DNA from 4 places in the Mesorhizobium sp. M0051 genome. Region 3 is predicted to be linked to each of the others. Evidence: predicted binding sites of a transcription regulator. Region 3 holds the regulator's gene; each other region holds the start of a gene.
The links. The regulator PhoB, encoded in region 3, activates phosphate uptake and scavenging genes when phosphate is short. The targets are predictions, from matches to a motif close to TGTCATNNANCTGTCAT.
Positions count from the first base shown of each region.

Region 1: NKJ90_RS15305 (esterase-like activity of phytase family protein) is a predicted target of PhoB. The motif match lies at 2,652-2,668, and genes of this name have one in related genera.
Region 2: ppk2 (polyphosphate kinase 2) is a predicted target of PhoB. The motif match lies at 3,611-3,627, and genes of this name have one in related genera.
Region 4: olsB (l-ornithine N(alpha)-acyltransferase) is a predicted target of PhoB. The motif match lies at 1,324-1,340, and genes of this name have one in related genera.

Region 1 is NZ_JAMYUT010000013.1:1,936-7,943, forward strand. It holds gene NKJ90_RS15290 (sugar phosphate isomerase/epimerase family protein) at 1-191, opposite strand, end outside; gene NKJ90_RS15295 (Gfo/Idh/MocA family protein) at 188-1,219, opposite strand; gene NKJ90_RS15300 (LacI family DNA-binding transcriptional regulator) at 1,415-2,440, shown strand; gene NKJ90_RS15305 (esterase-like activity of phytase family protein) at 2,782-4,257, shown strand; gene NKJ90_RS15310 (L,D-transpeptidase) at 4,312-5,100, opposite strand; gene NKJ90_RS15315 (MATE family efflux transporter) at 5,372-6,008, shown strand, end outside.
Region 2 is NZ_JAMYUT010000003.1:286,412-292,419, reverse strand. It holds gene NKJ90_RS05275 (GntR family transcriptional regulator) at 1-467, shown strand, start outside; gene NKJ90_RS05270 (DUF982 domain-containing protein) at 558-818, shown strand; gene NKJ90_RS05265 (hypothetical protein) at 904-1,056, opposite strand; gene NKJ90_RS05260 (glycosyl transferase family 90) at 1,406-2,377, shown strand; gene NKJ90_RS05255 (aldo/keto reductase) at 2,411-3,454, opposite strand; gene ppk2 (polyphosphate kinase 2) at 3,734-4,654, shown strand; gene NKJ90_RS05245 (dihydrofolate reductase family protein) at 4,679-5,326, opposite strand; gene NKJ90_RS05240 (nucleotidyltransferase family protein) at 5,840-6,008, opposite strand, start outside.
Region 3 is NZ_JAMYUT010000017.1:69,100-75,107, forward strand. It holds gene pstA (phosphate ABC transporter permease PstA) at 1-349, shown strand, start outside; gene pstB (phosphate ABC transporter ATP-binding protein PstB) at 346-1,149, shown strand; gene phoU (phosphate signaling complex protein PhoU) at 1,175-1,882, shown strand; gene phoB (phosphate regulon transcriptional regulator PhoB) at 1,902-2,591, shown strand; gene eglC (endo-1,3-1,4-beta-glycanase EglC) at 3,127-4,539, shown strand; gene NKJ90_RS18730 (type I secretion system permease/ATPase) at 4,604-6,008, shown strand, end outside.
Region 4 is NZ_JAMYUT010000001.1:280,586-286,593, forward strand. It holds gene NKJ90_RS01365 (ATP-binding protein) at 1-1,222, shown strand, start outside; gene olsB (l-ornithine N(alpha)-acyltransferase) at 1,404-2,279, shown strand; gene NKJ90_RS01375 (trimeric intracellular cation channel family protein) at 2,393-3,025, opposite strand; gene grpE (nucleotide exchange factor GrpE) at 3,163-3,798, opposite strand; gene NKJ90_RS01385 (hypothetical protein) at 4,036-4,236, shown strand; gene NKJ90_RS01390 (fatty acid desaturase) at 4,423-5,445, shown strand; gene NKJ90_RS01395 (DJ-1/PfpI family protein) at 5,575-6,008, opposite strand, start outside.

The DNA of each region.
Region 1 (6,008 bases), on a different contig from region 3:
GCATCGCCGATCGCCTCTCGGATCTGGCCGGCAAGACGCGGCAAGTCCTTGCCGCCCAGCGTCTGCCAGAAGAAAGGCTGGATGCTCTCGAAACCGAGCGGCAGGATCGCCTTGATGTAGGCCGCCGGATCGTCGAGGTTGGCCGGCACCATGGTGCCTATCCGGATGTCGAGAAGCGGGTTTAGCGTCATTGTGCGTCCTCTGCGATCGTCACCCGGCGGCCGGTTTCGGCGCTCTCGATGGCGCCAAAAACCATGGCCAGGCTCTTGATGTTATCGGCGCCGCGCGTCTCCGGCTCGGTGCCGGTCTCGATGGCGCGGATGAAATCCTGGATAATGCCGAGATGGCCGCCGACGCGGTCGGCGGGATCGAGCGGCGGCACTTCGATTGGCTGGGTTTTGTCGAAAAGGCCGTCGCGGCCCGGCGCCACGACCTCTGCCTGCAGCACGTCATGGCCGTCCCAAATGAGGCTGCCGCGCTCGGCAACGATGCGCCAGCTGCCCTCCCAGCTCGTGCGGAAACCGGCGCCGCACCATGAGCCGGCATAGGTGAACAGTCTGCCGCCGCCGAGATCGAAGACGGCGCTGGCCGACGATCCCTGCCGGTACCAGGAATTGGCCGGCTCCCATTCCTGGCAATAGACGCCGGCCGGCTCGCCGGCGACCATGTAACGGGCGGCGTCGAAGGTGTGGATCGCCATGTCGAGCAGCAGGACATGGGCCATCTCTTCGCGAAAGCCGCCGAAATGCGGCGCGACGAAGAAGTCGGCATGAATGCTGGTGGCGGCACCAATGGCGCCGGAGTCCAGGAACCTCCGGATGCGCCTGACATCGGCGACATAGCGGCGGTTCTGGACGACGGCATGAACGCGCCCGGCCTGGCGAGCGGCCTTGACGATGGCCCGCGCATTCTCAGGAGTGTCGGCGAGCGGCTTTTCCGTCAAGAGATGGCAATGATGGGCAAAGGCGGAAAGCGCGACTTGTCGCCGGGCGGCGGGAACCACCACGTCGAATACTGCGTCAGGCCGGGTCTGGTCGAGCACGGCGTCGAGATCGGTTCCAATGACGGCACCGGTGAGATCGTATTCGTGCGCCCTCGCTCGCGCCCTGTCGGCGTCGAGGTCGACAAGGCCGACAATGGCGAGCCGGTCGATCTGCCGCGCGGCATCGAGCCAGGCCTTGCTCATGGCTCCGCAACCGACCAGGACGACATTGACCATCCAGTGCTCCTCCCTCTCGGTCCCTCCAGACCGATCGTCACGGCATTCACGGCATGGCCGTAAACGTTTTTCCGTAAACGTTTACGAGAACACACCCGAAGGCGTAGAATGTCAATTGGCCGCTCGCGAAAATCGTCTTGTCGTCTTGGCCTGCACGGCTGCCGGTGCTAGCCAGGCAAGGGGGAGAACAGTCACTTGGCATCCAGCATTCACGACCTTGCCCGTCACCTGAACATTTCGATCGGCACGGTGTCGCGCGCCCTTAACGGCCGTGCCGACGTCAATGCCGACACGCGCCAACGCGTGCTCGAAGCGGCCAGGACACTCAACTACTCGCCGAACCAATCCGGCCGCAGCTTGCGGCAAGGCGCCACCCATTCGATCGCCTTCATGATGCAGCCGCATCCGGGCGACCAGCAATATGGCGAGCCGTTCTTCATTCCGCTCCTGATCGGGCTGCAGGCAAGGCTCGCCGAAAGCGGGCTCGACCTGATCGTGGTCATGGGCGCTCCGGGCGACTATCAGCAAGAGCGCCTGCGCCGTGTCGTCGAGACGCGCCGGGCCGATGCGGTGGTGCTGGCCTGGACGCGGCGCGAAGACGAGCGCATCGACTATCTCACCCAGGTCGGTTTCCCATTCGCCACGCTCGGGCGCAGCCGCTCCGGAACCAAGTCCTACCCTTCCCTCGACCTCGATTTCGAAAAGGCCGGAGCCGATGCGGTCGACCGCCTCGTGGCGCGCGGCCACCGCCGCATCGCCGCCATCCGCCCGTCGCTCGACCTCAATTTCGGCTATCTGTTCCTGGCCGGCTACCGCAAGGCTTTGCGGCGGCATGGCATCGAGGTCGACCCGGAGTTGATTGCGTCCGGCTTCATCAACGAGGCCGCCGGCTACGAAGTGACGCCGCAGGTGATGCGGTCCAAGAACCCGCCGACCGCCATCATCTTCAACAATGACGCGATGGCGCTTGGCGGCTGCAAGGCGCTGGCCGAGATGGGCATCAGGCCGGGTCACGACATGGCGGTGACCGTCATCGTCGACACCCCGCTCTGCCGCTACTTTTCGCCGGCATTGACCGCCTTCCGCCCGGCGCTGGAGCCGATGGGACAGCGGCTCGCCGAAATGCTGCTGGCGTCGCTGCCCGCCTTCGCCGGCCCGGATGGTCCGCGGATCATGCGTGAGGTCTGGCCGCTGGAGCTGGTGGCGCGCGACAGCGATTGATGCTGCGCGGTCCGATAAACGCGTTTCGATCGACCGGCTTCTCGCCCGCCTCGGCCAATTCCATGAATATCCGGGAATGACGAGTCTCGTGCGCGGCCTTCGCATTCGAGATGTCGGTCGTCGACCAGGCCCTGACGACGTGATCAATTCTTTCCGCCAATCGCACGTTTTTGTCGTCAGGTAGAAAAGACGGCAGGCATGCATCGTGCGCTGTCACGCAAGCATCATGTTCGCGCCGTAGACCGCGTTTCGGGAGCGCGCGGCATCATCGATGTTGCATCTCTTTCAGTTTTTCGTCCTGCGCGGCCGCTTCGGCACATCTGTCACAAAGAGGTTCATCCATGAAACACCTGCACCGAACCGCGTCGCTCGGCGTCGCGCTGGCCTTGTTCGCCGCCTTGACGCCGGCGCTCGCCGACAGCACAGCGACGATCGGCGGCCTCGTCAACAAGGGACTGGTCGGCGTCGGCCGCATCCCGGCCGCCCAGCGCGACAAGTTCGGCGAGACCTTCGGCTCGGGCTCCGGCATGTCGATCGATACCACCAGCTGGACGCGTGATGCGAGCGGCTACAAGGGCTCGCTGTGGCTGCTGCCGGACCGCGGTTACAATGTCGTCGGCACCACCGACTACCGGCCGCGCCTCAACACGATCGGCATCGAATTCACGCCGACCGCATTGCGCGCCGCACCGGCTGCCGGCCAGGAGCAGACGGGCGTCAAGGCAACGCTTGCCGACACCATGCTTCTCACCGACGACAAGGGTGCCGATGCCACCGGCCTCGATCCACTCAACGGCGTGCGCGCGGCAAGCGGCGACATGCCGATCCTGCCCGAAGCCAACGGCAAGCTGGCGCTCGACAACGAGGCGATCGCGCGCCTGCCCGACGGCACCATGTTCATCTCGGACGAATACGGCCCCAACATCTACCGGTTCTCCGCCGACGGACATCTGCTGTCGGCGACCCAGCCGCCCGCCGCCCTCGTGCCGATGCGCCACGGCGCCCCGAACTTCGCCTCCGACAATCCCGGCCCGGGTGCGGCCGAGCCCGATCCGAAGGATCCCGATACCGGCCGCCAGAACAACCAGGGCCTCGAAGGCATGGCGATGACGCCCGACGGCAAGTTCCTGATCGCCGTGCTGCAGTCGGCGCCCCGGCAGGATGGCGGCGATTCGCCCTCGACCCGCCAGAACACCAGGGCGCTGGTCTATGACGCTTCCGACCTCGCCCATCTCAAGCTGGCGCATGAATATGTCGTGCCGCTGCCGGTGTTCAAGGATGCCAAGGGCAAGACCAAGATCGCCGCGCAAAGCGAGATCGTGGCGTTATCGGATCAGGCCTTCCTGATGCTGGCGCGCGACGGCGGCAACGGTCAGGGCGTGAAAGGCGACACCTCGCTGGTGCGCCAGATCTTCGTCGTCGACGTCTCGGCCGCGACCGATATTGCAGGCGGCGCCTTCGATGCCGCCGACAAGCCGCTGGCGCCCAAGGGCGTGCTCGACCCGTCGGTGACGCCGGCAAAGCTGACGCCGTTCATCGATATCAACGACAGTGCCGAACTCGGCCGCTTCGGCCTGCACAATGGCGCGCCGAACGACAAGAACAACCTGTCGGAGAAGTGGGAGGCGATGTCGGTGGTCAGCGTGCTCGATCCAAAGCTGCCCGACGACTATTTCCTGTTCATCGCCAACGATAACGACTTCCTCGCTCAGGACGGCTTCCAGGTCGGCGCGCCCTACAAGGCCGAGGACGGCGCCGATGTCGACACCATGTTCCTGGTCTATCAGGTGACGCTGCCGGGCCTGGCCAAGAAGTAACGACGACACAAGGGCGGGCGCGCCGAGCGCGTCCGCCTGAGGGATCGTGACGGCTTACTTCAACATCTCCGCGTCCCTTGGCACGCCCGCATCGATCGGCTCGGCGGTCCTGCTCGAAACGGCCATGATCTTGCCAGCAGCCGACAGATTGGGACGCACGAAGACCGGCGCGACGCCGTTGACGCGGCCGTAAAGGTCGATGATGTCCTGGTTCATGAAGCGCACACAGCCCGACGATGCGTTCTTGCCGATGGAATCCCACTCCGGCGTGCCGTGCAGACGGTACATCGTGTCCTTGCCGTCCCGGAACAGATACAGCGCGCGGGCGCCGAGCGGGCTCTGCGGGCCTGGCGGCATGCCGTCCTTGTATTTCGCCAATTCCGGCCGGCGCACGATCATTTCCGGCGGCGGTGTCCAGACCGGCCACTTTTTCCGCGCCTGAACCACGGCACTGCCGGTCCATCCGAAACCGGCCTTGCCGAGGCTGACGCCGTAGCGGATAGCCTTGCCGCCGTCGCCCACCAGATAGAGGAAGTGCTCGGAGGTATCGACGACGATCGTGCCGGGTCTCTCTCCGGTCGGGTCGGACACGATCTGACGCACGAACTTCGGATCGAGCTTGGCGACCGGGATTGCCGGCAATTGATAGCCCTCGTCGACGCGCGCCGCATACATGCTTGCGGCATCGCCGAAAGCCGGATCGCTTGGCGGTGCAGCCACCGGCGGCGGCGCCACGTCCGTCGTGGTGCACGCCGAAAGAGCCACGGATGCCGCGCCCAAGGCGGACGCACCGAGAAACGCGCGCCGGTTCAGGCGCTCGAAAAACAGCGGAATATCGGACATGAACCCCCCGGTCTATCCAAGATCTAGTAGGAATGCGGCCCCACGCATTGAGGATCAATATCCCATTCCTGAAGTTTTGAGAACATGATTAGATCAAGGCATGACCTGTCCCGGTGAATCGGCAATCATCGCGGACCGGACTTGAGCAATTCCAGGAAAAGTGCGTAGCGGTTTTCCGTCCGGAATTGCGTCGAAACAAAGAGAGAGCGGTTCGCCGTTTCCGTGAAACGGTGAACCGCTCTTGAGATTAACCTTCGCCGAGTTGCCCGTCATGGACGAAAAAATGCCCACGCGCCGGCGCACCGGCGACCTGACCAGCGGCCCGATCCCACGCACACTTCTGCTGTTCGCACTGCCGGTGCTCGGCTCCAACGTACTGCAATCGCTCAACGGTTCGATCAACGCCGTCTGGGTCGGCCGCTTCCTCGGCGAATCGGCGCTGACCGCCACCTCCAATGCAAACCTCGTCCTGTTCCTGATCCTCGGCACGGTGTTCGGCATCGGCATGGCCGCCACCATTCTGGTGGCCCAGTCGGTCGGCGCCCGCGACCTGCCGGAGGCACGCCGCATCGTCGGCACCAGCGCCACCTTCTTCTTCCTGGTCTCTGTGGTGTTCGCGGTCTGCGGCTGGATCTGGGTCGACGCCATCCTGGGCGCGCTGGGCACGCCGGCCGATGCCTTGCCGCTGGCCCGCTCCTACCTGCGCATCATCTTCGTGGCCGTGCCGATGATGAACCTTCTGTCCTTCGTCATGACCGTGCTGCGCGGTGCCGGCGATTCACGCACGCCCTTCTTCTTCATGGCGCTGGCCGTTGTCCTCGACATCGTCCTCAACCCGCTGCTCATCCGCGGCATAGGGCCGTTTCCCGAACTCGGAATCGCCGGCTCCGCTACGTCCACGCTGATCG
Region 2 (6,008 bases), on a different contig from region 3:
TCAATTTGGCTGAACTCGAGCAGATCGCCGTCTATAGGGAGGCTGTCGAGGTCGCGGCACTTCGCCTGTCATGCGGCTTGGTGGACCGCAGCGCCGTCGATGTCATCGAGGCGATGCTCGAATCCTGCGACAAAGACACGCCACGCGAGGAATGGCATCGCGTCGGCATGGATTTCCACATCGAACTGGCGCGTCTGTCGGGCAATGATTTCCTGTTCCGGGCGGTCCGCGATGCCATGACGCGCCTCTCGCGGGCGCGCTGGCTGGAGGTTCGCAACGAAGCTGCACTCAGCCGCGCCTGGGCCGAACATCGCGCCATACTGGCGGCGGCACGTGTTGGCGATGCCGATGAAGCCGCGCGCCTGCTTTCGGGCCATATCGTCGGCAGCCGCGAGCGACTGGTGACGTCGCTGGCCAACGATCGCCGCGGTCTTCGTGCCAGAGGCTTTGCCGTCGTCCCCGCTTAAGGCGTGGGGTAGGGGACGCAAAAAGCGGCGTCTGGACCTATGCGCACTTTCGGCCTCGCTTCACAGACGCCGATGGCGTAAGGAGCGGCGATGGAAAACAACCGATTTGAAACACCTGTGACTGTGAAGTCAGCCGCAGCGGGAAGCACTCAGCTCTTGCGCACGGTGCGTGAGGCTTCCGACTACCTCCTCAACAGCTGGCCCGGCAAGCGCAGCCCCAAGCACCGCGCGGCGCTGCAGGCGTGCCACGATGCGCTGGCGGGTGACAAGCCGGCCATGAACGCCAGGCGCGCCTTCATTGCGGCAGCGCGCGAAGTGGATGTCTTTGTCAGCGACAAGGCGCCAGCCTGATATGCAAGCGCCCCTGATACGAGCGCGATAATCTAGGCAGACAATCTGGAGTGTGGCGCGGCCCGCTTTCGCGGGCCGCTTGCCGTCACTTTTCGGTGTCGGTCTCGGTTTCGGTCTCGTCCTCGGGCTTCGAACGTTCTCTCGCCGCAACCTTGGCCGCCAGCTTCTCGGCCTTCTTGGCCGCCTTCTGGCGGTCGCGTTCCTTGCGTTCCTGATCGTAATTTGGTGGTCGCGCCATATCGGCTCCTTTTCACTGCTGGACCGGTTCGTCGTTTCACGGAAACGCAGAAGCGCTCCAGCTCTTTGTTTGGCGCAATCCCCTAGGAGAAAGCGCACGCGCTTTTTTCCGGGAAAACCGTTTCACACTTTTCCTGGAATTGCTTTTAGCGGCTCTGGTCCTGCCTAGGAGCATTAGCCGTCAAACACAACAGCTGAAGCGATAGTCCCCGGGCCGTTCGCGTCGATGATGGCCGGGGCTTGCAAGATGCGGGGCTTGCAAGATGCGCGGCACGATGATGTAGGGAGAGCCGGGATGCCAAGGTATCCAACATATTGAGCGCTGCCCGTTTGTTTTGATCAAGTGAACTATGGCCACGATTCCCCGAACGACGGCGAAGGTTTTCTATTACGCGCGAAACGTCTTGCGCGACATCGCTCCACAGGCACTCTTCCGCCGACGGTTGGCGGGCCGTCTCGAACAGGCCAGACTCACGGATGAGGTGGTGCAGCGGCGGCTGAACTATTACAACAAGCTGTACGACGCGTTTACGCCCAGCCCTGCCGCGGTGCGGATCGACAAGCTGCCGTCCACGCCGACCATGTACTATTACGACCTCAAGGAATTTGCCCGCTATTTCGATCCGGCATTGCTCGTCGACAGCGAATTCGGCGACGTCATCGAGGTGCCGAAGGTGCCGTCGCTCGTCAAGGATCGGCCGATCCGCGCTGACGACAAAAATGCGGTGATCATGAAATTCAACAAGTTCCGGCACTTCCACATGCCGGCCGATACAACAGCATTCGCCGACAAGCGCCCGACCGTGGTCTGGCGCGGCGATCTCAACAATCCCAAACGGACAAGATTTATCGACGCTGTGCGTGACTTGCCGTTCTGCGACGCCGGCTCGCACAAGCCAAACGCGCCGGCCGAATACAGCAAGCCTTTTCTCAGCGTCAGCCAGCAGCTGCTTTACCGCTACATTGTCTCGATCGAAGGCAACGACGTGGCGACCAACCTCAAATGGATCCTGAATTCGAATTCGCTCTGCCTGATGCCGCCGCCGACATACGAGACATGGTTTGCGGAAAGGCAACTTGAGGCTGGTGTCCACTATGTGCCGCTCGACCCGGATTTCGCCGATGTCGCCGATAAGGTGCGTTATTTCGAACGACACCCGGCCGAGGCGCAACGCATTATCGCAGCGGCAAATGCCTATTGCCGCCAATTCTCCAACCAGCAGCACGAGCAGGCGATCTCGCTGCTCGTGCTCTACAAATATTTTGTCCTCAGCGGCCAGATCGAGCCTGATCCCGAGGTCTGGCGCTTTATCCAGAGTTAGAGCGTCGCGGGCTTTGGCGCCGAATTTCGCTCGTCAGATGCCGCTTCGGTCAATCACCAGATCGGCGGGGCCGAAGCGGTCCTTTGCCGTCAGCTGCTGGTGCCAGTAGGGATAGAGCAAGGGCGGCCGGCTGACCGCGTCGAGGCGACCGCGTTCGTCGCCGGTGAGCACCAGGCTCGCCGCCGCGATGTTGTCCCTGAACTGCGCTTCGGTCCTGCCGCCGATCACCAGCGAACTGACCGCCGGCCGGCCGAGCAGCCAGGCCAGTGCCACCTGCGCCGCCGACACACCGCGCTGCGTGCCGATCTCGACAAGCACGTCGACGATCCGCCACAGCCGGTCCTCGTCGCGGATCGGCGGTTCGGACCAGCCGGCGAGCTGGCGGGCGGTGGGGCTGTCGCGGCGGTATTTGCCGGACAGCAATCCGCCGGCAAGCGGGCTCCAGACCAGAACGCCCAGCCCCTGGTCGACGGAAATCGGCAGCAATTCATACTCCGCCTCGCGCGCTTCCAGCGTGTAGTGGATCTGCTGGGTGACGAAGCGCGGCTGGTGATGGCTGTCGCTGATGCCGAGCGCCTTCATCACCTGCCAGCCGGAATAGTTGGAACAGCCGACATAACGGATCTTGCCCTGGGCAACCAGCGTGTCGAGCGCGGCGATGGTTTCTTCCAGCGGCGTCACGCCATCCCATTCGTGCAGGAAGTAGATGTCGATGACGTCGGTCTTGAGCCGCTTCAGGCTCTTCTCGCATTCGCGGATCAGGTGATGGCGCGACAGGCCCTCATCGTTGGGACCTTTGCCGATCCGCATCCGTGCCTTCGATGCGATCAACACGTCGCCCTTGCGCTTGCCGCCGAGGGCTTCGCCAATGATCTCTTCCGAAATGCCGTTCGAATAGACATTGGCGGTGTCGATGACGTTGATGCCGGCATCGATGCAGAGGTCGATCATCCGGCGCGCCTCGTCGAGGTCGGTCTTGCCGACCGCCGAAAACGCGCCGGCGCCGCCGAAAGTCATGGTGCCCATGGTCAGCGTCGAAACCTTCAAGCCGGAACGGCCGAGAGTGCGGTATTCCATGTCAGATCCTCGTGATTGCATTGGGAAAGGGGCTGGGGAGGGGTGCCCCGAATGTGACTGCTATTTGTAGGACAATTTGAGCGGCTTGTCGCCATGCCACGACGACGGATCGATCATGCCTCACGGGATTTGCAGCGGCGACGTCACGTTCCAGGCTGCAATAAAACCGTCATTGCCGGCCTATATTGAAGTCGGCTCAGGTGTTGCCGCTCCGAGACGCAAGCCAGCAACTAGGGGCGCCGACGTGGACCGACAGAGCTTGCAAGCGGAGCAACTGATATGACCGAGCTAAAGCAGAATTCTCCTGCCAGGGACTGGCTTGAAGCCGAGCTCGCCGACACGCTCGACGAGGACTATGAGCTCGAAATATCGGAGCCGGCGCTGTCGATGGAGATCGCCAAGATCTACAAGAACGCGCATCCGCCCTCGATTGAACGCATGCAGTATTTTCGCGACTTGATCACCTTGCAGTCCGAACTGATCAAGCTGCAGTCCTGGGTCGCCTACCACAAGAAAAAGCTGGTGGTGATCTTCGAGGGACGCGATTCGGCCGGCAAGGGCGGCGTCATCAAGCGCATCACCCAGCGGCTCAACCCGCGCATCTGCCGTGTCGTGGCACTGCCGGCGCCGACCGAGCGCGAGAAGTCGCAATGGTATTTCCAGCGTTATGTCCCGCATCTGCCGGCCGGCGGCGAAATCGTGCTGTTCGACCGCTCCTGGTACAACCGCTCGGGCGTCGAACGGGTAATGGGCTTTGCCCAGCCCGATCAGGTCGAAGAATTCTTCCGCGACGTGCCGGAGTTCGAGCGCATGCTGGTCCGCTCGGGCATCACCGTCGTCAAATACTGGTTCTCGATCACCGACGAGGAACAGCAGATGCGCTTTCTGATGCGCATCCACGATCCCATGAAGCAGTGGAAACTGTCGCCGATGGACCTGCAGTCGCGTGTGCGCTGGGAACAGTACACCAAGGCCAAGGAAGAAACTTTCATCCGGACCAACATCCCGGAAGCCCCTTGGTTCATCGTCGAGGGCAACGACAAGAAGCGGGCGCGGCTGAACTGCATCGACCACCTGCTCAAGCAAATGCCATATGAGGAGGTGCCGCACGAGGAGATCACGCTGCCCGAGCGCGTCTTCAACCCCGAATACGAGCGCCAGACGCTACCGCGCGAACTCTACGTGCCGGAGAAGTATTGAGATAGGGGGAGATTGGCTCTCCACCTAAGCCCGCTTAATGGTGACGTGCGTGGCGAGCGGCGTCGCAACTTGCTCGCTGCAGACATAGCCGAGCTTGACCATGTCCAGGCCGCCAAAAAGGTTCTCGCCCGTACCGAGCAGCACCGGCGCGATCGCCAGATGCATCTCATCGATCAGCTTCTCCTGGAGATATTGCTGGATGGTGGCGACGCCGCCGCCCACCCGCACGTCCTTGCCATTAGCCGCTGCTTTTGCCTGTTCAAGTGCCGAATGGATGCCGTCGGTGATGAAATAGAAGGTCGTGCCGCCCTCCATGACGATCGGTTCGCGCTTGTGATGGGTCAACACGAAAACCGGCACATGGTAGGGCGGGTTATCGCCCCACCAGCCCTTCCAGCTGTCATCGGGCCATTCGCCGCGGATCGGTCCGAACATGTTGCGGCCGAGGATCCATGCGCCGACATTCTCGAAACTGCGCGCCGCGAACGCCTCGTTTATATCGGTGGTGCCGCCATCTTGTCCGAGCACCATCTCACGGAAGGTGCGAGTGTCGACAAACCACTTGTGCAAGGATTCCCCACCGACGCCGAGCGGATTTTGCAGATCCTGATCGGGACCGGCGCCATAGCCGTCGAGCGATAGGGTGAAAGCGTTGACACGAAGTTTGGGCATGCGAGCCTCCTCTCAATAACCAGTTGCACTTCACAATCAGTTTTCTTATAGCAAACTGATTGTGAAGTGCAAATGGTATTCTAGGGCGACGATCGGACTGTCGGCTCTGAAGACAAGCCAGCGGCCTCGCTGGCGAGAACCGGTCGTTGCTGCCGCGCTAGTTACACGCGGTAGTTACATGTGCAGACAAGAAAGATCCGGCGGTCACGTTGCGCAAAAATGCTCCTTCTGGATGCGATAGCGTATGACGAGATAAATCTCACACTTCCCCGACTCGAAACAGGATGCCCCCGCAGCCTGGCTGCTGGCCACAATTATTGGCGCCGCGATGCTTCGAGCATGCGTTCGACAGCAAGACGTAGTGGCGGCAGGCTGTCGGTCACTACAGCCCACACTATCCTTCCGGAGGGCTTGTGATATTCGTGACGCAAAATGTTGCCTGCGGTGGCAGCTGCGATGCCGTACAAGGCTTCTATGATTTCGGCTAGAATCGGTCGATCCGGCGCACTGCCATCAGAATATGCGCACAGCAGATCGTTCGATATCGGCCTTCAACATGGGATTAAGGCTGTCACGGGTGGTGATATCGATCTCCGCTGACATCTTCTCTTCAAGAAATTGCTTGATGCCGACCAGATCGATCAGCGAAAAGTGCCTTGCAGGATCATAATCGATGAAGAGG
Region 3 (6,008 bases):
CGCCTTGCGCGAAGCCGGCACCGCGATCGGCGCACCGCGCTGGGTGGTCATCAAGTCGGTCGCCTACCGCGCCGCGCTATCGGGCATTGTCACCGGCATATTGCTGTCGATCGCCCGTATCTCCGGCGAGACGGCACCACTGCTCTTCACGGCGCTCAACAACCAGTTCTGGTCGAGCAATCTCAACGCGCCGATGGCCAGCCTGCCTGTCACCATCTTCCAGTTCGCTCTCAGCCCCTACGAGGAATGGCAGCAACTGGCATGGACCGGCGCACTCATCATCACATTGACGGTTCTTGCGCTCAGCATCGTTGCGCGCAGCCTGACCGGACGCAGAGAGGACAAATGAGCCAGATGTTGTCTCCAGACATGACGATCGCCGCCGAGGCCACCGCCAAGGCCAAGATCGAGGTCAAGAACCTCAACTTCTACTACGGCCAATCGAAGGCGCTGAAGGACATTACGCTGTCCTTGCCGGAGCGCAGCGTCACCGCCTTCATCGGGCCTTCGGGCTGCGGGAAGTCGACGCTGCTGCGCGTCTTCAACCGCATCTACGAGCTCTATCCCAAGCAGACGGCCGAAGGTCAGGTGCTGCTCGACGGCCAGAACGTTCTCGACCGCTCGCAGGACCTCAACCTGCTGCGCACCAAGATCGGCATGGTGTTCCAGAAGCCGACGCCATTTCCGATGTCGATCTATGAAAACATCGCGTTCGGCATCAGGCTCTACGAGAAGCTGAACAAGTCGGAGATGGACGGCCGCGTCGAGCAGGCGCTGAAGCGCGCGGCACTCTGGACCGAGGTCAAGGACAAGCTTGACGCCAGCGGCCTCAGCCTCTCCGGCGGTCAGCAGCAGCGGCTCTGCATCGCCCGCACCGTAGCGGTGAAGCCGGAAGTCATCCTGCTCGACGAGCCCGCTTCGGCGCTCGACCCGCTGTCGACCGCCAAGATCGAGGAGCTCATCGACGAGTTGCAAGCCGATTACACGATCGTCATCGTCACCCACAACATGCAGCAGGCGGCGCGCGTATCGAAGCAGACGGCCTTCATGTATCTGGGCGAGCTGGTCGAGTTCGACCGCACGGAGAGGATATTCACGTCGCCCCGCGAGAAGCGCACGCAGGACTACATCACCGGCCGCTTCGGCTGAGCTCAGGCATACGAGGAACAGGATCATGAGCGAACATACAGTCGCTTCTTTCGACGAGGATCTCGGTCAGATCAGCAAGCTCATCAGCGACATGGGCGATCTCGCCAGCTCGATGGTCGGCGGTGCGACCAAGGCGCTCTTGAATTCCGACAACGCCTTGGCACAGCGCGTCGTCTCCGATGATGCGATCATGGACGCGCGCCAGCGCGAGCTCGACGACCGCGCAATCACGCTGATCGCCAAGCGGCAGCCGATGGCCGATGATCTGCGCCATGTCGTCGGTTCTATCCGCATGGCCGGCGATCTCGAACGCATCGGCGACCTTGCCAAGAACATCGCCAAGCGTGTCGGCACTGTCGGCCTCAGCGTCACGCCGCGCGACCTTTCGCACTCGATCGATGGAATGGCACAACTGGTGCTGATCCAGGTGCAGGGCGTCATCGAGGAATATGCGGCGCGTGACGCCGCCGCGCTGGCGAAACTGCGTGCCGACGACGAACGCATCGACGTCAAATACACCTCCGTGTTCCGCGAGCTTCTCACCTATATGATGGAAGACCCGCGCAACATCACCGCGTGCACGCATCTTTTGTTCTGCGCCAAGAACCTCGAGCGCATCGGCGACCATGTCACCAACATCGCGGAAAATGCCTATTATGTTTTGACCGGCACGCAGCTGCCGGCCAATCGTCCGAAACAGGACGAGACGACAATGTCCGCGCCCGCGGCATGACGACAGGGGTAACCAGCCGATGATCGCGCCACGCATCATGGTGGTGGAGGACGAGGAGCCGCTAGGCGTGCTGCTCCGTTACAATCTGGAGTCCGAGGGCTATCAGGTCGAGGTCGTGACGCGCGGCGACGAGGCCGAGATCCGGCTGCAGGAGAACGTGCCTGACCTTCTGGTGCTCGACTGGATGGTACCGGCGGTCTCCGGCATCGAACTCTGCCGGCGCCTGCGAATGCGTCCCGAGACCGAGCGGCTGCCGATCATCATGCTGACCGCGCGCGGCGAGGAGAGCGATCGCGTGCGGGGCCTCTCGACCGGCGCCGACGATTATCTGGTAAAGCCGTTTTCGACACCGGAGTTCATGGCCAGGGTCAAGGCGCTGCTGCGCCGTGCCAAGCCGGAACTGCTGTCCAGCGTGCTGAAGGTCGGCGACATCGTGCTCGATCGAGAATCGCACCGGGTCTATCGCAAGAAGAGCGAGATCCGGCTCGGGCCGACCGAATTCCGCCTGCTCGAATTCATGATGCGCCATCCCGGCCGCGTGTTCTCGCGCAGCCAGCTGCTCGACAACGTCTGGGGCGAAACGATCTACATCGACGAACGCACGGTAGACGTGCATGTCGGGCGGCTGCGCAAAGCCGTCAACAACGGCCGCATGCCCGACGTCATCCGCACCATTCGGGGCGCAGGCTACGCGATCAGGGAAGACTAGCCGATAGATCGGAACCAAGGTTCAAATTCGATCAGCAGGTCGTCGCCAATGGCCACGCGATGGCAGACATTCAAGCAGGCGGCATCGAAGTCTAAACTGCCCTTCGCGGTCGCGGGCTCGCGCGTACCTTGACTGGCTGGCGATTGCCTTCCGATCTCCCAATTCGCTTTTCTGCCAGGCTGGCCGCAGGAAGCACGGCCCGTGACACTTTAGTTGGTCACATTGCTATCTTGCCCGCAGACCTCCGATCAAAGTCGCGCGCCTCAAGAAACAATTTGAACTAATATGGCTATGTGCCCGCTAGAGGATGTGGTTTCGCATAAATTCGCAATTTTATTAAAAATTGCATCCGACTAAGAGCGAGTTTCCCTCTTCTTTATTGATTGTATGTGCTCCGAATAGTCAATACGATCTTGGATCTGATGATGATTCCGCGGGAACGATCTCGTTCGTTGCAACGTTGCTTTGAAAGCGGTCGCCGGACGCTGCGCCGAATGATTTGACCAGGTCGGACACTAAAGAGGAAGGATTTCTGATGAGCACGGTCTTAAACGCCAAAGGTATTCCTCTTCCCTACACCGGCGCGTCCAGTCATTGGTTCTCGGCAACCGGAGCCGGGGCCGAACTGCATGGCACTTCAGGCAACGACTCCTTCTGGGGAGACACCGGCGTCTATGTCACGATGTACGGTGGCGCCGGCGATGACTACTATCACCTCTATTCCACCAACAATAAGGCGGTCGAAGATCCCGGGGCCGGGATCGACACGATCGACACCTGGATGAGCTACAAGCTCCCCGACAATTTCGAGAACCTGGTCGTTACCGGCGCCAATCGATATGCGTTCGGAAATGCGTTGGACAACATCATCAAGGGCGGGTCGGGTCATCAGACGCTGGATGGCGGCAAGGGAAATGATGTCCTGATCGGCGGTGACGGCGCCGACACTTTCGCCATCTCCAAAGGAAATGGGAGCGATCTTATCTTCGATTTCGGTGCGACCGATGTGGTGCGCCTTAACGGCTATGACTTCACTTCGTTCGACGCCGTCCGTTCGCAGATGGTTCAGGTGGAATCGAACGTGATGCTGAACCTCGGATCTGACGAGATCCTGGTGTTCAAGAATACGACCATCGACAAGTTGCAGCCCACCCAGTTCGAACTGCCGATAGACAAGTCCGGAATGACGCTGTCCTTCTCCGACGAATTCAACACGCTGAGCCTTCGGGACGGGCAGGACGGCACGTGGAATTCCAATTTCTCGTGGGGCGCGCCGAACGGCAGCACATTGAGCAGCAATGGCGAGTTGCAATGGTATATCGACGCCAATTACGGGCCGACGAGTTCCGTCCACCCGTTCAGCGTTGAAAACGGCGTCCTCACCATCACCGCCGCGCAGGCGCCGGAGGACATCAAGCCTCTGATCAACAACTACGAATACACATCGGGGATACTGACGACCCACGACACCTTCGCGCAAACCTACGGCTATTTCGAAATGCGGGCGGACCTGCCCGAAACGGCCGGAGCCTGGCCGGCCTTCTGGCTGCTTCCGGAAGACGGATCGTGGCCGCCGGAGCTGGACGTCGTCGAAACGCGCGGTCAGGATCCGAACACGCTTTTCATGACAGCGCACACCAATGAGACGGGAGAGCACACGAAGGTTTCGTCCACCGTGAACGTTGCGGACACTGACGGTTTCCACACCTATGGCCTGCTCTGGACAAAGGATGAGCTTGTCTGGACCTATGACGGTGTGAAGGTCGCCCAAGCGGCGACGCCGTCCGACATGCACGACCCCATGTACATACTGGCCAATCTCGCGGTGGGCGGCATTGCCGGCCAGCCTCCTGACCATCTGGCTACTCCAGCGGAGATGAAAATCGACTATATCCACGCCTATACGCTGGACCAACCCTTGGACATGGCAAGCGACCACTCGGTCTAAGCGGCGGCTTCATGTTTGAGGCCATTAGCCGTCAGGGAGCGCGGGGATGATTGGAGAGTCCAGTTTGCGGGCAGTTTTCAGGCGCGCCATCGCCGATGTCGGTGCTTTCTCGTTCCTCATCAACATCCTGCTGTTGGTGATCCCCCTTTATCTGTTGCAGGTCTATGACCGCGTCCTGCCTTCCTACCGCGTCGAGACGCTGTTCTACCTGTCGGCTATCGCGGTTCTCGCGCTAGCCTTTCTCGGTCTCCTCGATGCGGTCCGCTCCATCTACACGCAGCGCGTTGCAGCCACTGTCGACGACAGACTGGGTGCGAGGACATTCGCCGTCTCGCTTGAAGCCAAGTACGCCGGCGGCGCAGCCATGTCTCCACTGCGCGACCTTGCCTCGATATGCGCCTTCATCAGGTCACGCAGCGTGGCGGTCTTGTTCGACCTGCCGTTTGCTCCCTTCTTCCTCACCCTGCTGTACCTCATCCATCCCTTTCTGTTTTGGCTTACGCTGGCAGGGGTTGCGCTGTTGCTTACGCTGGTCCTGGCAAATCAGCTCGCCGTCGGCAGGAACGACGCTTTGTCCGCGGAACGTTCGGCTGTCGCCAGCCTGTCGGAGCAGGCCTTTGCCCGCAACGCGGAGACGCTGCTCGCTATGGGTATGGTCCAAAACGCCGCGCGCGTCTGGGGCAGGCACGTGGCGGAGGCGCTAGTTCTTCATGACCGTTCGTCCACGGCCAACGCGATCTTCAGCGGAACATCGCGAGCCGTACGCATGATCCTTCAGCTGGCGATACTGGGCGTTGGAGCATGGCTCGTGCTGCAAGGGAAGATGACGGCAGGGATGATCTTCGCGTCTTCCCTGGTGTCGTCCCGCGCGCTGCAGCCGCTCGATCAACTGATCGGTTCATGGCGGCAGATCGTCGACGCCAGACGATCGTGGAAGCGGTTGGACAAGGCGCTTTCCGCCCATCCGGCACACGCGCGAAAACTGACCTTGCCGGATCCGTCGGGCGAAATTGTCGTGCAGGGGCTGATCCTTGTCGCTCCGAACGCCACGCCCGGCACCGAACCCATCATCAAGCGACTGAACTTCCAGATCGGCGCCGGCGAAGCGGTTGCGATAATAGGTCCAAGCGGGGCCGGCAAGTCCACCCTGGCAAGATTGCTTGTCGGTGCGATCCAAGCGACCAGCGGCTGCGTCAGGATAAACGGCGCCGACCTCAGAAACTGGGACGAGAAGCAGCTTGGCCGTCATATCGGATATCTCGCTCAGGAGGTGGAGCTCTTTCCCGGATCAATCGCGGAAAATGTCGCCCGCTTTGAACCTGATGCAAGTGACGCCTCTATCGTCGAAGCGGCAAAACGTGCCCAGGCGCATGAACTGATACTGGCGCTGCGCGATGGCTACCAGACCGGAATAGGTCCGTCGGACAGAACACTGTCGGGCGGCGAACGCCAAAGGATCGGGCTGGCGC
Region 4 (6,008 bases), on a different contig from region 3:
ACCCGACGTGCCGCAGTTGATCACTGCCGATCCGGGCAGGGTCAGGCAGGTGCTGCTCAACCTTATCGGCAACGCCATCAAGTTTACCGACAGCGGCGGCGTGTTGGTGAGCGTTGCGCGTGTGCGCACCGAAACCACCGACCGCATTTGCTTCACCATCGCCGATACCGGTCCGGGCCTGCACGATGAGGATCTGGACCGCATTTTCGAGGAGTTCGAGCAAGCCGACGGCACGTCGACGCGTGCGCATGGCGGGGCCGGTCTTGGCCTTGCCATCTCCAAACGCCTAGTGGCCGCCATGGGCGGCACGATCTCGGTGTCCAGCCGGATCGGCCAGGGATCCGAGTTCGTCTTCGAGATCCCGGCGATAGCAGCCACCGAGGCACAGCAGGGCCGCCAAAACGCGCTTTCGGGCAGGCGCGCGGTGATCCTTTCGAAAAACGCTGTCGAGGCCGATGCCATCGCCCGCACCATCCGCGCCAATGGCGGCGCGGTCGACCTCGCCACCACCGCCGCGCAGGCCGCCCCCTTCGCCGCCGGCTGCGATGCGCTTCTGGTCGATGCGGCGATGGAAGAAAGCGACGGAAGGCTGCTCAAGCGCCTACGCCTCAGCGGTTTTTCCCACTGCGAGGCCATCACGCTGATCGCGCCGACCGACCGCGGCATGCTCGGCGAGTTCCGCGCCAGCGGCTACGCAACTTTCCTGGCCAGGCCGGTGCGTGGCGGAACGCTTCTGCGCGTGCTGTTGAGCAGCCATGCCCCAAGCCTCGCCCAGCCGCAGCCGGAAAAGCGTGGCGGGCCGACGCTTCGCACCGTCAGCAACCGACAGCGGGGCCTGTCGGTGCTGATCGCCGAGGACAATGACATCAACGCCATGCTGGCCCGCGCCACGCTGTTGAAGGCCGGGCATCGCGTCAAAGTGGTCGGCAATGGCAAGGCCGCCGTCGAGGCTGTCACGGGCGCCGGGCACAACCACCGCTTCGACGTGGTTCTGATGGACCTGCACATGCCGGTCATGGACGGATTGGACGCGATTGCCGCCATCCGCCGCCATGAGGAAGAAACCGCAATGTCGCCGGTGCCGATCATGGTACTGTCGGCCGACAGCCAGGAAAAGACCCGCCATGCGGTGTTGGCTCATGGCGCCAGCGGCTTTGTCACCAAGCCGCTCGACCCTGAGGCGCTGGTCAATGCCGTCGAGGGACAGGTCGTCGCAGCCTGAGTTTTTCACCGTCCAATCCGCGCCACGCGATCACGTAACGTAGCCGGTTGATCGTATTCGCCAGCCGACGAAGTATTGCCCGCAAGGCCGCATCACGGTACTGTCACAATCCTGTTGCACCTACACCGTATCCCCGTGCCAAGAGGGATGGCTCGAAGGAGAATCACTCGTGCATACAGTTATGCCGGAATGTGACACTCGGCCGAACGCCAGCAGCGCGCTGCTTGCCGGACGTAATGCCGATTGCGTCATGAAGGGCGCAGCATTGGGCCGTATAGGTAATCTCGAAGTGCGACTCGCTCGCAACGAAGCCGAGATCGCGGCCGCGCAGGAAGTGCGCTACCGGGTGTTCTACGACGAACTTGGCGCCAGAAAAGACCTGTTCCAGACCCATGACCGCCGTGATGCCGACCGGTTCGACCCGCTCTGCGACCATCTGCTGGTTTTGGACACCACGCTTTCCGGCCCCGAACATCGCCGCATCGTCGGCACCTATCGGCTGCTGCGGCAAGAAATCGCGGCCACCGCCGGAGGGTTCTATTCGGAAGGTGAATTCGAGCTGACCAAGCTCATCGCCCGTCACCCCGGCCAGCGTTTTCTCGAACTCGGCCGCTCCTGCGTTTTGCCGGAATACCGCTCAAAGCGCACTATCGAGGCATTGTGGCAAGGCATCTGGGCTTACATCAACCACTACGAAATCGGTGTGATGACCGGTTGTGCTTCCTTCCACGGCACGGTGCCGGCGGCGCATGCCGAGGCACTCACCTACCTCGCCCACCATTGCCGAACGAATTCGGCCTGGGATGTGCGCGCGGTGTCCGGGCGCTACTGCTCGATGGACCTGATGCCGATCGAGGCGGTCAACACCAAGGCGGCAATCGCGGCAATGCCGCCCTTGGTCAAGGGCTATCTGCGCGTTGGCGCCCGCATCGGCGATGGCTGCGTCATCGACCGCGAATTCTCGACGGTCGACGTCTTCGTCGTGATGCCGGTCAAGGAAATCGGCGCCCGCTACGTCAACTATTATGGCGGAGAAGCCCAGCGCTTCGCAGCGTGATGGCGAATAGCGAATAGCGAATAGCGAATAGCGAATAGCGAATAGCGAGAACTACGCCGCAATCCTGCGGGCTGCTATCCCTATTCGCTACTCCCTATTCGCTATTCGCTCCTTCACGGAATATCTTCCGGGCGCCGGCCGGGTCGGCTCTTGTAGGACGGAAACGACCAGCCGAATTTGAGCGCGCCGCCACGCACAAGGAACGCTGCGGCAAAACCGGCGAGGTCCGAAGTGAGCGGTGGCAGCCCGGCAAGATCGCCAAGTGTATAGAGGCCGGCACCGGCAAGGGCTGCTGTGACGTAGATTTCAGGCCTGAGCAGCACCGATGGCTCGCCGGCCAGGAGATCGCGCAGAATGCCGCCGGAGGTGGCTGTGAGCACGCCGGTGATGACGGAGACGACCGGCGAACCGGTAATCGCCAGTCCCTTGGCGGCGCCCATCACCGAAAAGGCGGCGAGCCCGATGGCGTCGAGCCAGAGCAGCCATTTCCAGCGCGATTCGACGCGATGTGCGCCGAAGAAGACCAGCGCGGCAACCACGGCGCAGATCAGCACATAGCTGGAGTTGGCGACCCAGAAAACCGGCAGGTTGAGGATGACGTCGCGAAGCGTGCCGCCGCCTATCCCGGTGACGCTGGCCAGGAACAGGAAACCGATGATGTCGAGCTGTTTGCGCGAAGCCGCAAGCGCCCCGGTCGCGGCGAAGACGGCGACACCGGCATAGTCGAGAAGCGCGACGGGGTTCATGAAGTGAACAATGAAAGAGTGAGTAGCGAATAGCGAGTAGCGAATAGCGAATAGCGAGTAGCGAATAGCACGAAGCCGCGCAGCAACTCTTGCGTATTTCCTATTCGCTACTCGCTACTCCCTATTCGCTTGTCCGTTCAGGCGTCTTTCTCAGCCTGCTCGTTCACCGGCCCCGGCTCGACCGGCGCTTCAGCGGCGGCAAACTTCGGACCGCCCTTGGCGACGCCGACCATGGCCGGGCGCAGAACCCGCTCGCCGATCGAATAGCCCGGCTGCACGACCTGGACCACGGTGTTGGCCGGAACATCCGGATTGGGCACTTCAAACATCGCCTGATGGAAATTGGGATCGAACTTCTCGCCTTCAGGGGCGAGCTTCTTGACCCCGTGCCGTTCCAGCGCCGACAGCATGGCGCGCTCGGTCAAGTCGACGCCTTCGATCAGCGCCTTGAAGCCGGCGTCACCCGAGGCCTTGGCCTCGGCCGGAATCGCGTCCAGCGCACGGCGCAGATTGTCAGAGACCGACAGCATGTCTCGGGCGAAATTCGCAACCGCATAGGTGCGCGCGTCGTGCACGTCGCGCGCCGTGCGTCGACGCAGGTTTTCCATTTCGGCCGCCACGCGCAGTGCGCGGTCCTTCAGTTCTTCATTTTCCTTCAGCAGCCGCACAAGGGCTTCATAGTCGCCGTCGATGCTGCCTTCCGTGCGCTCGGCATTGGCCTCGGTCGCCTCGACTTCATCGGGCGCGCGTTCGTCTTTTGCCTGGTCGCTCATCGCCATTTCCCGTCAATCTCGAATGATATGGATTTTGAGCCCGATATCGAGGTTTGGCGGCCAAAAATCAAGGGGTAAGCGATTGTGGACGTCGTCGGCCAAGCCCGCACAATGACCCATGACATTTCGATCTTAATTCAAATTTTACCCTAAGCGCTGGCATTGCTTGCCACAAATGCGTGATGCTGGAACCATTCTCTTGCTGGAGGAGTTTCGAAGCCGACATAGGATTTTGAGATGACGACCCGCAAAAAGGCTGAGAAGACGGAACGGCTCGCCGCCGAGGTCAGACGCCAGTTTGGCGCCGAGGCGGTCAACCGCTTTATGCGCACCTTGCCCGCCTTCCGCACCGAGGCCGATATCCCTGACCGATTCAGAAAGCTGCTCGACCGCCTAGATGGAGCGGAGAAAAGTGACGTCGGCCGGCGCCGGCGGTAACGCGACCGCCAATCTTAGCAGCAAACCTCGGGGTCCCCGAATGATCTTGAGAGCCCGCCACTCGGAGGGAGAACCATCAAGCGGGTGAGCTGCGGTTGCTCGACCGACAGGCCACGCGACAATTACGCGCAGTAATTTCGCGTGATCTTTGCTTGCGGCGGGGAGGCACCCCGCCTATGCTTCCTGATGAACATGATTTCCCCTGAGGCGGTCGCTAACAGCAAGCGCGCCTGGCTGAAAATTCTCGCGCGCTACAAGAAGCCTGACAGGCGGCGCAGCGCTGTCGAACTCGCCATCACACTCATTCCATTCGCCATTCTCTGGGGATTGTCCTCGGCGTCCTACGCATATGGCCATTGGTGGGGTCTGATCCTGATCCTTCCCGCGGCCGGGTTTCTGGTGCGCATCTTCATGATCCAGCACGATTGCGGCCACGGCTCCTTCTTTGCCAATCGCTATGCGGACGACTGGATCGGCCGCGCGCTCGGCATTCTGACGCTGACGCCCTACGACTGCTGGCGGCGCGCTCACGCGACGCACCATGCCAGCGCCGGCAATCTTGACGAACGCGGCATGGGCGACATCAGGACGCTCACCGTTGCCGAATACCGGCAGATGTCATGGCGAGGGCGCCTTGCCTATCGTCTCTATCGCCACCCGCTGGTGATGTTCGGGCTCGGGCCGATCTGGCTGTTTATCTTCGAGCAGAGGCTGCCTGTCGGCATGATGCGAGGCGGCCTGACGCCTTGGGTGTCGTCGATGACCACCAATCTTGGCATCGCGATTGCTGCAGCCCTCCTCATCTGGTTCGTCGGCCCTGGCGCGTTCCTGGTGGTCCATCTGCCGATCGTCATTCTGGCCGGATCGGCGGGCATCTGGCTGTTCTACGTCCAGCATCAATTCGAGGAAACGGAATGGGCAAAGGACGCCGACTGGGAATTCCAGCACGCCGCCCTGCATGGTTCGTCCTACTACGACCTGCCGCCAGTGCTGAACTGGTTAACCGGCAATATCGGCGTCCATCACGTCCACCACCTCTCGGCCAAGGTTCCGTGCTACCGGCTGCAGGAAGTGCTGCGGGATTATCCGGAACTGCGCGGCATCGGCCGCGTCACGCTGCTCGAAAGCCTGCAATGCGTCAAACTGGCGCTGTGGGACGAGAATCGTCGGAAACTGGTGTCGTTCCACGAGGCACGGGCCGCGGCCTAAGCAATCCCAGGAAGGGTGTGAGACGGTTTTCCCGGGAAAAGCGCATTGCCACTTTCCCCGGGGAATTGCGCCAAAACAAAAATAGAACGACCGCCGCGCTGTTCGCGCGGCGGCCTTAGAAATTCCGGATCAGGCCGCCTGGCGCTCGTCGCGCATCAGTATCTCGCCATGGCGGATCTCCGTGCCCAGCACCTTCAGGCATTCGCGGATGAAGTTGGAGAGGCCCGGCCAACCCTTGGCCGAAACGAGATTGCCGTCGACATGGGCGCCGGTCGGCGCGACATCGATATAGATACCGCCAGCGAGCGTCACTTCCGGCTCGCAATAATGCAGCGCGGCGACTTCTCGGCCCCGCACCACACCGTCGACAGCGATCAGTATCTGCACGCCATGGCAGATGGTGAAGATCGGCTTGCCGGCCTCATGGAAATGCCGCACCAGCGCCTGCACCCGCTTGTCGATGCGGATGTATTCCGGGCCACGCCCACCCGCCGCATAGACGGCATCGTATCCGGTTGGGTCCACCTCGGAGAACGCCTTGTTGAGGATATAATCGTGGCCGG